DNA from 4 places in the Pontibacillus salicampi genome. Region 4 is predicted to be linked to each of the others. Evidence: riboswitches for the same ligand, from Rfam matches in the RefSeq annotation. Region 4 holds a riboswitch; each other region holds the start of a gene.
What was found. Region 4 has a riboswitch for thiamine pyrophosphate ahead of ACFFGV_RS15790 (YkoF family thiamine/hydroxymethylpyrimidine-binding protein). Riboswitches for the same ligand answer to the same signal wherever they lie in the genome.
Positions count from the first base shown of each region.

Region 1 (3,562 bases), on a different contig from region 4:
TTTCCACTAGCTCCTCATATTCATCTGTGTTAAGCGGCTGTATTTCAATCCCTACAGAGGAAAAATATTGCTTTAACACCTTCATGCTTTCTTTCAAATATTCCACGGAGGAATGTTTCCTTGACTCTCCCGTCAAGAGAATAATTTCTTCAATGCCCATATCTGAAATAACACGAGCTTCCTGATCAATTTCCTCCATGGTCAGCTTACGGCGAGGAAAGACATTATCGATACTAAAGCTACAGTATTTACATGTGTTAACACAATAGTCTGACAAATATAATGGTAAAAACAATTTCATTGTTTTACCAAAATGCTGTATCGTTTTTTGATGTGCTGCCTGAGCCATCTCCTCTAAATAACCTTCTGCAGCCTTGGAGAGCAATACAAAGAAATCATGTTCATCCAATCGTTGTTTTCTTAGTACATGCTCTACATCACTTGCTGATACCTGTTCCATTCGGGAAGAGAAAGGAATTTCCTTTATTTGCTGTACTTTTTCATAAAAACTCATGGAATCCCCCTTACATTATGTGGTTAAAAATCCTGTTAACGGTGAGGACGCATTTGCTGATTTTGATGTCGCTCCCAAACCAGATTCGTATGCAATACGTCCTGCTTTTACTGCTAAATCAAATGCTTTCGCCATATCTACAGGAGAGGCGGCAGTTGCTATGGCAGTATTAACAAGAACTGCATCTGCCCCCATTTCCATTGCTTCACTTGCCTCTGACGGCTTCCCTATACCGGCGTCCACAATGATAGGTACATCAATCTGTTCCATAATGATTGAAATCATTTCCTTCATTCGAATCCCTCTATTCGATCCAATTGGAGAACCTAGCGGCATTACAGCACTAGCTCCAGCCTCTTCCATTCGCTTGGCAGCCATTAAATCCGGACTCATATAAGGCAATACAACGAAGCCTTCCTCCACAAGTATTCTAGTTGCTTTAATCGTTTCTTCATTGTCTGGTAATAAATAGGTTTGGTCAGAAATCACCTCTATTTTTACCCAGTTCCCCATACCACTAGCCCGACTTAGCCTTGCTATTCTCACTGCCTCCTCTGCGGTTCTTGCACCAGATGTATTCGGCATAAGCTGAACACCCTCTGGTATATCATTTAATATATATTGATCATTACCGCGAAGATCCACCCGCCTAAGGGCAACCGTTACAATCTCTGATCCTGATTGCTCAATGGCTTCTTTCATTTCTTTATGATCCTTAAATTTTCCTGTACCAGTCAAAAGGCGATTAGAAAACGTTTGTCCAGCTATCGTTAACATGGAATCCTCTCCTTTTTGTTCATAAAAAAAGCTCATCCTTTGGAGGATGAGCTTTGGATAGACGATATGCATTGCACTGTACTGTCCATGTGACGTTAGTCACGCGCTTCCCTCCGTTGGTCTTAACCAATTCAGGTTCAAAGGGTCGGATTGAGTCCTCTCAGCCATCATCGTGGCGCCCCTAGCTTGCTTTATGAAATTAAGTAATTTAAGCTTACAAACTAAAGTTAACAAAAAATGGTTTCGCTGTAAACCTATTATAATCGATATAAATCACGAAAACGCAAATGCCAATTTAAATGAAATGATAATAACCGCAAGACAATAATGGCTACAAATAAAGTGTACAACTGCACTGTACTCGTATAATCAATTATTCCAAACCCAATCAGAGCACCTGTTATCAATGCCCATACCGCATAAATTTCAGTATGTAACACCATGGGGCGTCTTTGCGCTAAAATATCACGTGTTACTCCTCCTCCTACCCCGGTAAGAATAGCAGAGAACATTACGGCTCCTAAAGGCAATTCGTGATTCATAGCAAAGATTGCTCCCTGAATTGCAAAGGCGGATAACCCAAATGCATCAAGGTATAAATTCCATCTATTCCAGAACATCACCCAGCTCTTTGGGAAGAAATACACAATCATGATAGTCCCAAAGGCTACGTAGAGAAAAATTCCCTGCTCCCAAATATGGATAACATCTTCTTGTAAAAATAAATTCCGTGCAATTCCTCCGGCGAAGGGAGTAGCAACACCAAGTATAATGACACCAAATATATCATATCGTTCACTCATTGCAACGATTGCACCACTGAAAGCAAAGGCTGCTACTGCTATGAAGTTTAATAAGTCCCAAGCCATTTAACATCTTTCCTCTTTTTATCCAAATACAAATCATTCTCTATTTTAGCATACATCAACGATATTACACGGATTTTCCCCAATGAAATGGCAAAGCACGAATAAGGTATATCATTAATATTGGAATAGCTCTCCTTTCCTCTATTCAGTCTCAAAGCTTCATCCTCCCAGACTATGGTTGGGCACCTTTATTCCCATAGTAAAGCGGAATAGATTATGCTACCGTTAAATTGAAAAAATTTTGTCGAAAAAGGTGGTAGCGTTAACGTGAAAAAAACTATTCTGTTTCTACTCATCGGTATGATAGGCAGCTTTATTATTTCCTCTCCCTCTTCTTTGGCTGCAAATGAATTGAACACGTATGAAAGAGTAAATGGAACAGATCGATACAAAACAGCTATCGCAATATCTAAACAAGGCTGGCCTAATGGGCTTACTAATCAGGACAACTCTGTTATCTTAGCAAGGAGCGACAATCCAGCGGACGCCCTTGCATCTGCCAGTCTCTCAGGCGTTAAGGACGCGCCTATTTTATTAACCTCAACCTCAAATCTTCCCTCCTCGGTACAAGAGGAAATGAAAAGACTAAACGCGAAAAAAGTGTATGTGTTAGGAGGACCAAATGCCATTAGCCAAAGTGTTATCAATCAGTTGGAAAAAATGGGATTGACCACAACTCGTGTTGCTGGAGATGATCGATTTGAAACGGCTAAAGCAATCCATAAAGCAAGTGGTCTTAAAAACAGCACAAAGGCAATTGTGGCTAATGGATTTACTATCGCAGACGCTCTATCGGCATCTAGTCATTCTGCAATAGAAGAAACACCTATATACCTAACGAGGAATAACAGACTTCCTTCCTCATTATCTTCATCTGTCCAAGATGTTACTATTTATGGAGGTCCTGGAGTTATTAGTAATGAGCTGCAAAATCAAATGGAACAATCTGGAATTGACACCACTCGACTATCTGGAAATGACCGCTTTGAAACGAATATAGACGCAGCAAAGCATCTCTCTTCCACAGCTAATAAGATGTTATTCGTAAGAGGTATTTCTACGAATAGTAATACGGAAGATTACCCAGACGCTGTCGCAGCCTCCGGTTTGGCAAATCGCTTAAAAGCCCAAGTCATACTAGTACATCCTAGCAAGGATATGAAAGCAACTGAACATTACATATCCAACAAAGAGATATCTGGGTTCGTACTCGGAGGGGAGAATGCTCTACCTGAACGAGCATTGACCAATATGTATTTGTTGAAGAAAAATGGTTCTATTAGTCAAGAAGCAAAACAGGTGTTGGAGTTAACCAACAAAGAACGTACAAAAAGAGGACTTTCAAAACTGGACATCGATCCATACCTTACCCAGGTTGCACAAGAAAAATCAACCGATATGA
Region 1 covers NZ_JBHLTP010000011.1:76,633-80,194, forward strand. The annotation lists gene thiH (2-iminoacetate synthase ThiH) at 1-514, opposite strand, end outside; gene ACFFGV_RS12560 (thiazole synthase) at 530-1,291, opposite strand; TPP riboswitch at 1,383-1,484, opposite strand; gene ACFFGV_RS12565 (trimeric intracellular cation channel family protein) at 1,549-2,160, opposite strand; gene ACFFGV_RS12570 (cell wall-binding repeat-containing protein) at 2,428-3,562, shown strand, end outside.
Region 1: another riboswitch for thiamine pyrophosphate. It lies ahead of ACFFGV_RS12560 (thiazole synthase); the one in region 4 lies ahead of ACFFGV_RS15790 (YkoF family thiamine/hydroxymethylpyrimidine-binding protein).

Region 2 (3,562 bases), on a different contig from region 4:
TTTTGTTCAACACGACCATATTGGGCTACTGTTTCTTCAGTAACAGCAGCTAGAGCATCTAGGAAATGGGCGTGAAATGTTCCTGGACCATTTGCTTTTGGAACAGCTTGTTCACTTGCAACCCCATACGTAGTTACAGCGGTCACGGCATTATCCACAGGTTGTCCACCTAATGTTAGAAATGCTGTAAGAACCGAGCCCAATAAGCATCCTGACCCCGTAATGGCTGTCAGCATGCTTGTTCCATTACGACATAAAACAGTCTGCGTTCCATCGGAAACTACATCTGTTTCCCCAGTTAGTAGGATAAGGGTATTCAGCTCTTTAGCAGCCTGTTGCGCAATACCTGCTACATCTCCTTTATCAGAAGAGTCTACTCCTCGTGTTTCCCAGTCCTGGTGGATGAGGGTGGCTATCTCCCCAGCATTTCCGCGTATAGCTGTAAAGGAGATGTTGTTGATAAACTGTTGACAGATTTCTTGTCGGTACGTGGTGGCACCAACTCCGACAGGGTCGAGCACTACTGGAAGGCCTAACTCATTTGCCTTTTTACCTGCTTGGAGCATAGCATCGACATCCTCAGAGGTTAATGTTCCAATATTAATCAGTACTCCATCTGAAATGGAGGCCATCTCCGCCGCTTCATCTCTTGATTTTGACATGACAGGAGCTGCCCCGATAGCGTAAAGTCCATTTGCTGTGAAATTAGTTACGACTTCGTTCGTCAAATTGTGGATAAGCGGTTTTTTCTCCCGCAATGCTGTAAGCAAAGAGCTATTTAGCATGAAATGATTTCCTCCTTTAATATAATTGTGGATAAAAAGTGTATAACTGTTTTAAGAAGAGGCCACTGATGCCCTTGGGATAAGATCCCATGTTTGTTCGTTATAGCTCATCTCCCAGAAAGCCCATTCTAGTTGACAGCTCTTGATAAACGCTTCTTTCATGTGTTCCTTCTCTCGTTCGCTTGCTCCTTCAGCCCATGTGTCTAATCGTTCTCGTAGATTAATAGTTGTATTGGACATGGATGTATCAGCATAGAAGGTAATCCATGTATAAAATGGGTGGTTTGTATCCGGATTCACTTCTTCCATGAGTCGATTCCCAATTTCAAGATACGTCCACGGACATGGAAGTAAGGCTGCTAGAATTTCTCCTAAATTTCCCTCATGGGCATGGTGTTTCATATGTTTAATATAGTAATCTGCATTCGGAGGTAACGGGTATCCTTGCAATTGTTCATAAGGAATACCAATATACTCACATAAATTGTGGTGAGGGTGGACTTCACTATTTAGCACAAAGTCTATATTTTGCGTGAAAAATTCAATATCGTCTCGATCATGACACTTTGATACTGCTATGCCATAAAGATGCATGAAAGCATTTAAGTATTCAAAGTCTGCTTTTACGTAATGTGTCACAGCCCCTTTTGGTACATCTCCATTGGCAATTCCTCTTACAAATGGATGCTCCATTATAGCTTCAAAAATTGGTTCTGCCTCCTGGCGAAGTTGTTCAGTGAATGTCATATTTCTGCCTCCTAAATGAAATTTGGGAGGAAGCACTAGGAACGGTGGGGTGAAGCTGGATAGAAGTGTTGCTTGGGCTCCTTGCTGCTGATAGATTTACCCAAATTAGATACAAAAAAACCGCTCCGAAACTGGAGCGGTTATGGATGTTTGTGAAAAGCAGCATACGAATAAACGAAGCGCTTTATATTCTATCCAACCGACTCCACTTCCCTTCGCTGGTACTAACCAGATCAGGTTCAAAGGGACCAAGGCAATGCCTTATCTCAGCCTTCATAGAAGGCGCCCCTAGTGGACTTCCTATACACGTCTTACTATAACATAGACTGGATAGGAGTTCCAATCACCTTAAAGGGGAGTGAGCAAGACATTCGATTTAACCCATTCCTGGCAAAGGGTTGTCCATATATGAACAGGCACTATCTATGAAGCTTTCTTGAGAGATAATGAAATCACTTCCTCCATTGCTTCCGGAGGCCACTATAACGAAATTATTGGCACTCTATTAGGTGTTGAGGAGAGGTATCCATGTGTTGGTTTTTCTCTTGGGCTCGATAGTCTATTTTTTGTGCTGCAAAAAGAGGAAGTACCTTTGTCATCTTTACCTGGTTTTTCTCTAATATGGTAAACTAAGAGAAAAAGGGAGAGAGGGTGTTGGATGTGGATGTTTCGAAAGAATATGCCAAGTCACTAGATGATCAAGATGAACTCGCTGCATTTCGAAAGGAGTTTTACGTACAGCCTGAGACAATCTATATGGATGGGAACTCGCTTGGGCTGTTGTCGAAACGGGCGGAGAAATCATTATTAGACGTTTTAGATTCTTGGAAGCAGCTCGGTATTGGTGGATGGATGCAGGGGAAGTATCCATGGTATTACTTGTCTGAAGAACTAGGAGAAAAGAGCGCTCCTTTAGTAGGGGCTAAATCGGAAGAGGTTATTGTAAGCGGTTCCACAACTACCAATCTTCATCAATTAGTAGCCACTTTTTATCAACCAGTAGGAAAAAGAAATAAAATAGTGGCGGATGAATTAAATTTTCCCTCAGATATATATGCCTTACAGAGTCAATTGAAGCTGCATGGATTGGATCCTGAGGAACACCTGCTGCAAGTGTCCTCCCCAGATGGACGGCAAATTTTAGAAGGTGACATTATTGAGGCTATGACCGAAGAGGTGGCGTTAGTTGTATTGCCAACGGTTCTATATCGCAGCGGTCAGCTGCTTGATATACAGAGGCTGACGGAGGAAGCGCACAAACGCGGGATTTTAATCGGTTTTGATGGGTGCCATTCTGTTGGAGCTATTCCTCATCGCTTTCATGAATGGGGGGTTGATTTTGCTTATTGGTGTAATTATAAATATGTAAATAATGGCCCTGGTGGAGTGGCGGCATTATTTGTGCACGAACAGCACTTTGGAAAGAACCCCGGCTTAGCTGGATGGTTTGGCTCTGATAAACATAGTCAGTTTGATATGAGTCACACGTTCCAGCCAGCTAAAGATGCTGGTGCCTACCAAATTGGTACACCTCACATGCTAAGCACTGCACCATTAATTGGCTCCTTAGAATTATTTCAGGAAGCAACTATTGAAAGAGTAAGGAAGAAATCACTGCATGCTACTCGCTATATGATGGATTTAATTAACGAAGAGCTTTGGAGCTTTGGATTTGCTATAGGAAATCCAGACGAAGACCACCGTCGTGGAGGGCATGTGTGTCTGGAGCATCCGGAGGCTGCCCGTATTTGTAAATCGCTAAAGGATTATGGGGTCGTACCTGATTTCAGAGCTCCTAATGTTATTCGCCTGGCACCTGTAGCTTTGTACAATACGTATGTAGAGGTGTGGGAAACGGTCCAGCTATTAAAGAGGATTATGGATGAACAATTATATCTGAAATATGAGAACGAGCGTGATGTTATTGCATAAGAGAGGATGGTTGAAGATGATAGATGTTTCTAGAAGGCTGGGGCCAGATACCCCTGTCTGGCCAGGCGATACTCCTTATCGCTACCAGTTAAGCTGGA
Region 2 covers NZ_JBHLTP010000010.1:9,412-12,973, reverse strand. The annotation lists gene thiM (hydroxyethylthiazole kinase) at 1-785, opposite strand, end outside; gene tenA (thiaminase II) at 837-1,532, opposite strand; TPP riboswitch at 1,726-1,832, opposite strand; gene kynU (kynureninase) at 2,187-3,464, shown strand; gene kynB (arylformamidase) at 3,475-3,562, shown strand, end outside.
Region 2: another riboswitch for thiamine pyrophosphate. It lies ahead of tenA (thiaminase II); the one in region 4 lies ahead of ACFFGV_RS15790 (YkoF family thiamine/hydroxymethylpyrimidine-binding protein).

Region 3 (3,562 bases), on a different contig from region 4:
GCTTATCATTACCCTCCTATCCATTTCCTTTCCCTTCCTCATCTTTGTTTTATTACTTTATGGTATGTACAAGGGGCTTATAAAGAAGAGCAATATTACCGCCTATTATACCCCTTTCGATGAAATTACAGGGCAATCCTATAACAGTTTTCAAGATGAACAAGAAATGGAAGAGGAAGAGGACAATCAAGAGGGAGAAGAAATAAACAAACTGCCCCATGTATGAGCTCTCCCTTTTGGTATAACCTATATACCAAAAGGAGGGGATTTCTTCATGAATCAGCATACGGAACGGCAAGATTATCATCCAGCAGCACTTTCCGCTGACATGCTGGAAGAAATAAGAACACTGGAACACAAACTTCGATCTCAATCTGACGAAGAAATTATTCTTATTGCTTATTCTCAAGACTGAACCACCTGTATAAAGGTGAAGTACTGGTTATCTAAGGCTCCTATTATAAGGGGCTTTTTTGTTTGTACAGCTACACAGACTCCATATCACAAACTATCTTGCTTTACCAATTAGTGTGGTATATACTTAACTATATGGTATTACAAGATAGTTTGAAAGGAATGAAAATTTGTCGCTTCGAAGTCAATTACTAAAAGGCATATTAGAAGGGTGTATACTATCCATTATTTCCCACGAAGAGGTGTATGGATATGAATTGTCTGTCAAACTTCAAAGCTTCGGACTGTCGGACGTAAGCGAGGGGTCTATCTACCCAGTCCTTTTACGCTTACAGAAGGCCAAGCTTATAAGTGGAGAAATGCGCACTTCCCCTTCAGGCCCAAAACGGAAATATTATCACATTACAGAGGAAGGAGAAAATACTTTAATTCAATTTAAGAAGGAATGGGAAAGCATTAAGCTTCCTGTGGAACAAATCATCAAGGGGAGGGACGGAGATTGAACGCCAAAGAGTTAATTAAGGAAAATAACCATAAGCGCAAGCTACTAACAGAAAACAATGAACAATATTACGAAAAAATGCTCATATATATTCGTACCCAACTATTTCTCTCGGAGGAACAAAGTGAAGAACTACTAATGGAATTATTAGAGCATTTACTCGAGGCTCAGCATCATGGAAAAACTGCAGAAGAAGTTTTTGGAGACAATCCAAAAGCTTATGCAAGGGAATTAGTCCAGCAGCTTCCTAAAGAAACTAAATCCAGCCTGTTTATATTCATTGGGTTTATCTTCGTTCAATTTATAGGCTGGATGGCACTAGGACATGGTGGTATCTCAGTCATTTTAGGGTTCTTTTCAGACCTTGGGACAACTACTATACATCTCGGAAGCGGTGCAGTACAAATTATCGTGGATGTCATTGCGTCCATTCTCGTTATTGCTTTTGTGTTAAAATTACTTAGGGATTCCATGTTTAAGAAGGTAAGCAAATGGATAGAGTTTATCATCATATGGATGTTACTTCTTTTTCTCTTTTCCATATACATTTTTTCAGATAAGCTGATACCTGCATTCGGAGCTACCTTTGAAGTTCACGGCATCCTCTTCTTCATCTTTGGTCTTATCATAATTGCTGGAAGTAAACGATTTGATACAAAGTTTCGGTTAACTAAATAAAGCACATAAAAGAGCAGACTCCTGCATCATAACGGCCTGCTCTTTTTCAAGCTCAACTCTTTGAAAAGCGTGGTAACTGTTATTTCAGAGCTGAGCCTCTTTTTATTAGTATATACCTACAATTTATACAGAGTTTAAAGCCTGTTTGTTTCCAAAATATATAAGGCGAGGTTGCTTATATATGACAAAACTCAAAATAAGAGAGCTGATTATAAAGGAAGGTGTCATATACCCAAGATTGTACGTCAGAGAGTATAGCCAAACAGGCACCCCTTCTGGTGCATAGGAGGCAAAAAAGACAATTCCGCCAATATAATGGCTGAAGAATCGCAGGATACTGCCTAATAAGGCCCCACTTGTTACATACGCCGTAATTTTTGCCGCGTTGCCCTCCTTCATGGAGTCCTGGACGTTCTTAGCAAAAATACCTGCTAAACCAACCACGGTAAACGCTAGTGGGTAGTCCATGATATATTGGACCGGGTGCACGATAAACGGCTGAATAAGTGAATTGATCAAGCCAATGAGCAAGCCTGTTAAGAGTCCACCTTTCAGACCCCACCGAAATGCCATAAAAAAGATTGGCACCATGGCAAATGAAATGGACCCTCCCTGAACCCAAAGTGGAACCGATAGATAAGGCAGGCTAAGAACAGCACCAATAGCAGCAAACATCGCTACTTCCACTAGAAATAAAATCCGACGATTTCTCATTTCACATCTCCCCTTTACTATTCTTCAAATATTGTGTGCAGATTAGCTCTGCTATTTCTTTCCTCACAGTTCAAAAGAAAAGAAAACACAAAAAAAGCAATGCAAGGGAGAGCTTTGAGATGGGTATCCTTTGTGCATTGCGTGCCATCACGAAAGCCACATCCCTACGTTAGAATTAACTAACAGGTTCAGAGGGTCAGAACGAATCGTTCACTCTCAGCCATCAGGCTCCCCTTGTGGTTTCTTACGTCTGCTTCTTTTGTAATATCTATTATAAGGAAAGCGTTATAATCTTTCAAGCTATGAAATAAATAGAAAATTCGTAGCAGATGTATCCCATTTCTTATTTGCGAAAATATATCGTCATACAGCCCATAAAAACAGCCTTACTCGCTTTTGTTTTCCTGAAGAGCGTGTTGCCACCCTAAACTGACAGGTATATAGAACTATAATACGAAACATTTTCCTATTCTCTATTTATAGGTACCGTTACTATGTCTTCTTCTTTTGCAAACTGGAGTGATTCAGGTTTTGCTATAATAAGGTTAAGCCTTACTAAGAGTGACGTTACTCTTAACCAGTTTCTTAAGATTTGCTTCCCCTTCGAAACCTTTGTCTTAACGACAAAGGTTTTTTTCTGTGTCCAAAAGTTGTATGACTTTACAAATATACACCTTCTTCTATAATATTGTTTCTTGTTGCATATAGACCACTTACAGACATGTTCTATTGACTGGAAAGGAGAAGGCCTATGAATACCAAACCTTCTATTTGGACCAAAAGCTTTATTAGTATCGCCTGTACAAACTTCTTCTTGTTTCTAACCTTTTACGCTCTGCTAACCACGCTCCCAATATACGTAACGGATACTTTAGGCTGCAGCGAATCAGAAGCCGGTCTAATTGTTACCGTCTTTCTATTAGCCGCTATTCTCACGCGTCCCTTCTCTGGTAAATTGTTAGAAATTGGTGGAAAGAGAAAGATGCTGTTCATTAGTTTAGTCCTATTTACCCTTTGTTCCTTTATATATATATGGACGGACTCTTTTCTGTTATTACTTACCTTACGATTCATTCACGGTATATGGTTTGCTATCGCCACAACTGCAACTGGTGCTATTGCAGCAGATATTATTCCAGCTGAACGCCGTGGGGAGGGACTTGGTTATTTCGCCATGTCTATGAATTTGGCAGTGGTAGCCGGTCCCTTTCTCGCCCTAACTCTCTTAAATTGGTTATCATTTCCCATACTATT
Region 3 covers NZ_JBHLTP010000011.1:18,858-22,419, forward strand. The annotation lists gene ACFFGV_RS12250 (DUF3951 domain-containing protein) at 1-226, shown strand, start outside; gene ACFFGV_RS12255 (hypothetical protein) at 275-415, shown strand; gene ACFFGV_RS12260 (PadR family transcriptional regulator) at 585-917, shown strand; gene ACFFGV_RS12265 (DUF1129 family protein) at 914-1,594, shown strand; gene thiT (energy-coupled thiamine transporter ThiT) at 1,718-2,308, opposite strand; TPP riboswitch at 2,453-2,553, opposite strand; gene ACFFGV_RS12275 (MFS transporter) at 3,060-3,562, shown strand, end outside.
Region 3: another riboswitch for thiamine pyrophosphate. It lies ahead of thiT (energy-coupled thiamine transporter ThiT); the one in region 4 lies ahead of ACFFGV_RS15790 (YkoF family thiamine/hydroxymethylpyrimidine-binding protein).

Region 4 (3,562 bases):
ACGATTGCATATATTCCTCTATGGTTAACGGGAGGGGCTGTAGAGAAGAACCAAAATGGCTAAGCCAAAGGTCCGTGACTTTCGGAATCCATATGCCCTGTTCTTTTAGTTCGTCACCAAATGTGGTTATCGCTTCTCTTAATGGACCGTCATACAGCATCTTTCCGTCCTTTTGTAAAATAACAGCTCGTTCTATAAAGGAAGCCCATCCCTCCAGCTGATGCTCAATAACAATCAGGCCAAACGAATGCTGAAGATGAAGGCTATGAATCGTATCTATAAAGTCTTGTGTAGCTTTCGGGTCCAGGTTGGCAGTGGGCTCATCTAAAATAAGAATGGCAGGTTGTAACGCCAACACACAAGCTAATGCTACCTTTTGCTTTTGCCCACCAGAAAGAGAGGAAATGGTACTTTCCTTATATTCCTCCATGTCAACTAATGATAGTACTTCTTCTATTCTTGTTTCGATTTCCTCAGGGGGGGTCTGGATATTTTCTAATCCGAAAGCTATTTCATCCTCTACTGTAAGCATACAAAATTGACTTTCTGGATCTTGGAATACCACTCCAATCCGTTGACTCCATTGCCCAGGAGAGCTATTGGAAATGGATGCTTCGTTAAGCTTTACATCACCCGCTGTGTATCCATCTAATTCACTTGGATAAATTCCATTCAAGCAAAAGGTGAGCGAGCTTTTACCAGAACCGCTCGGGCCAAGAAGAAGCATGGTCTCTCCTTCTGAAATAGTAAAAGAAATGTCAGAAAGGGTGCTTTGTTCTGTTTCTTCATAGTTAAGAGAAAGCTGTTGGATGGATAACGTATCCCTGCTCATGCGGCTTTCTTCTTTCGCCATTCTTTACCAAGGGCAAAGCTGGATAGTACACCTGTCTTCGCTAATCCGTCGCTAATTGCTTTTCCAAGTAAACCAGAAATGACAGCCCCGCTAATCATTCTTACAATCAGCATACTAACGATGTAGGTTGTTCCAAACGCAGCGTAACCTGATCGGAAGTAGCCCCAAATAAAGCTGAAAACAGCCGCACCTACACCAGCCATCATAAGGACTGCTAAGGTATATCGCTTCCACCTAGTCAGTGCGAATGCGGTTTCTGCTCCTAATCCTTGAATAACGCCTGAGAGAATTAGGATAGGTCCCATAGCGTTGCCTAGCAGCACTTCAATGGTAGCGGCTATGGTTTCAGAAAGAAAGGCTGCTCCAGGCTTTCGAATAATGTAGGCTGCGATAATGGAAACTATAAACCAAATACCGAAGATAAGATCATATCCAATTGGTCCCATCACTGCTGCTAGCAGCTTTCCAACTGGTAAAAATGCCAAATAGACAACAGCGAATACTACAGAAAGCACGGACATAACAACGATTTCTTTCAGTCTCCAATTATTCATTCCTTTTTCCCTCCTTTAGTAGAAGGGCTGTTAGCAGAAATAGTGACAGTCATGACGGTGTGAGAGGAGCCATTTTTCTCTACATCGGTAAACACTTGCTCTAACCCGTTATAAATAGAATTTCCATCGCCATCTAGCCGGGTCGCATAGTGTACGGAGGATACCTCGATACCCTGCTGCTTCATAGACTCAATTTGGCTGTAAATAGTATCCATATAATCGCCGCCTCCCATTGGATAAAGAGAGAACATTCCTGCTGCTTCTTGATGAATGGTTTGACTGTTTGCAGCGTTTAATGGTGATTCGTCCTCTGCCATATACGTGTCGCCTGATGTGTCTCCAGGACAGCCAATAGAGTAGGTTGCATTAAAAACAACGTGATGACCAGTGCTTGCTGCTTGCAGAAAGGCTGCCTTTGTGACATCAAAGATGTGGGTAATTCTCCCGCGTACGCATGTCCCGATATCAGTCGTTTCCATCCAAACCTTTGATGTATCTACTTCTTTTAAGGCAGATTGAATCACCTGTACAAAATCATCTGTCATTGGATAAATAGCAAAGTTGCATCCAGCTATCCGATTACTTCCGCAAACTCGTTGTTCCATGAATATTCCTCCTAGTAATGAATGATTTTGAACGACACAAGGTGTTATAAACACAAAAAAACTGCATCCCAGGGGAATGCAGTCTAATATAAGATAGGGCACGATAGGCACGTGCTCGTAAATATCAAGTTCGACTGCACTTGCCCACGCTAGTATTATCCAGATCGGGTCATAAGGGTCGGAATTCATCCTCTCAGCCATGTACATAGCTCCCCCAGTGCGTAACGCTAGGTATGCAATTTTAGTTCGTTCACAAGTATAGAATAATAGAAGAATCAAATATTGTAAACATGTGACGATAATAGAAAAGAGGAATATGAGAAAAGAAACACTGTCGTGAAAGCTGCATGTACCCTTTGTTAGTCCACGTTCTCTCCTTTTAGGAGAAACTATAGAAAAATAAAAAATAGTCATATATTTGTTAGAATGAGCAAGAAAAATCGAATTTTAACGAAAATTTTACTGATATTCTGTTCCGCATATTCCAATATTATAATAAAATTTAAGTCTATTACACTAGGTCTTCCGTAATGAGGAGTGGGGATGTTGCAAGAATTGCAAGGTAATTATGAGAGTGGATTGGTTCTCCTTTCCCTCGTAGTAGCTATGGTTGGGGCATATATTTCTCTTGATATTGCACAGCATATTGCTCGGACAAGTAGAGATATGAGAATCCCCTGGCTATTTACAGGGGCTGTAACGTTTGGGATGAGTCTCTGGTCGGTACATTTTATATGGGTTAATGCTTTGCATGTCCATATACCTATATTGGAAAATGGCAGCGCGACCTTCTTGTCTATCTTGCCTGTCGTACTGGCGAGTATGGTTGCGTTTTATATGATTAATAAGGGAGTTATTACCTATATTCAAGTGTTTCTGGCTGGGGTTATTATTTCAGCTGGAATGATCGTTATGCAAATCGTAGCAAGAACTGCATTAGTCATGCCTGGAGTGGAATTGCGTTTTCATGCAGTCTATCTTTTCCTTGCGAGCTTTGTAGCATTCTTATTAGCAGTTGGTTCTATACGTCTGCTAAGAAAAATACAGCAGCATCGTTCCCGCCTTCGTAAAATAGGAAGCGCTATTGGATTAGGAATAGCCAACACGCTATTGTATTACATAGGTACAAAGGCCATGCCCATTTACGTGAGAGATACGAAGGTGTTCACTGCCACTCCATTTAGTGACAATACAGCGCTTGTATTGAACGTTACCATTATGATGACGGTTTTATTAGCCGCTGTTTTATTGCTTGGGCGTGTGGAGAACTTAAGCATGCAGCGCTTAGCCTATTACGATATTTTAACCAACCTCCCGAATAGAAGATATTTTATTCAAAAGTACGATGACCTTCTGAAAGGAACGGCTAAACAAAAAGGCGTCATCTCGTGCATCTTGTTTGATGTGGACCATTTCAAATGGATTAACGATACATTTGGATATGAGGCTGGTGATGAATTCCTAAAGCAGATTGCAAAGGAGATACGAGATCACGCTCATCCTACAACAGTTGTAGCAAGACTGGATGGAAATCGCTTTGGTTTGCTATA
Region 4 covers NZ_JBHLTP010000013.1:27,383-30,944, forward strand. The annotation lists gene ACFFGV_RS15780 (ABC transporter ATP-binding protein) at 1-832, opposite strand, end outside; gene ACFFGV_RS15785 (ECF transporter S component) at 829-1,407, opposite strand; gene ACFFGV_RS15790 (YkoF family thiamine/hydroxymethylpyrimidine-binding protein) at 1,404-2,012, opposite strand; TPP riboswitch at 2,137-2,238, opposite strand; gene ACFFGV_RS15795 (putative bifunctional diguanylate cyclase/phosphodiesterase) at 2,556-3,562, shown strand, end outside.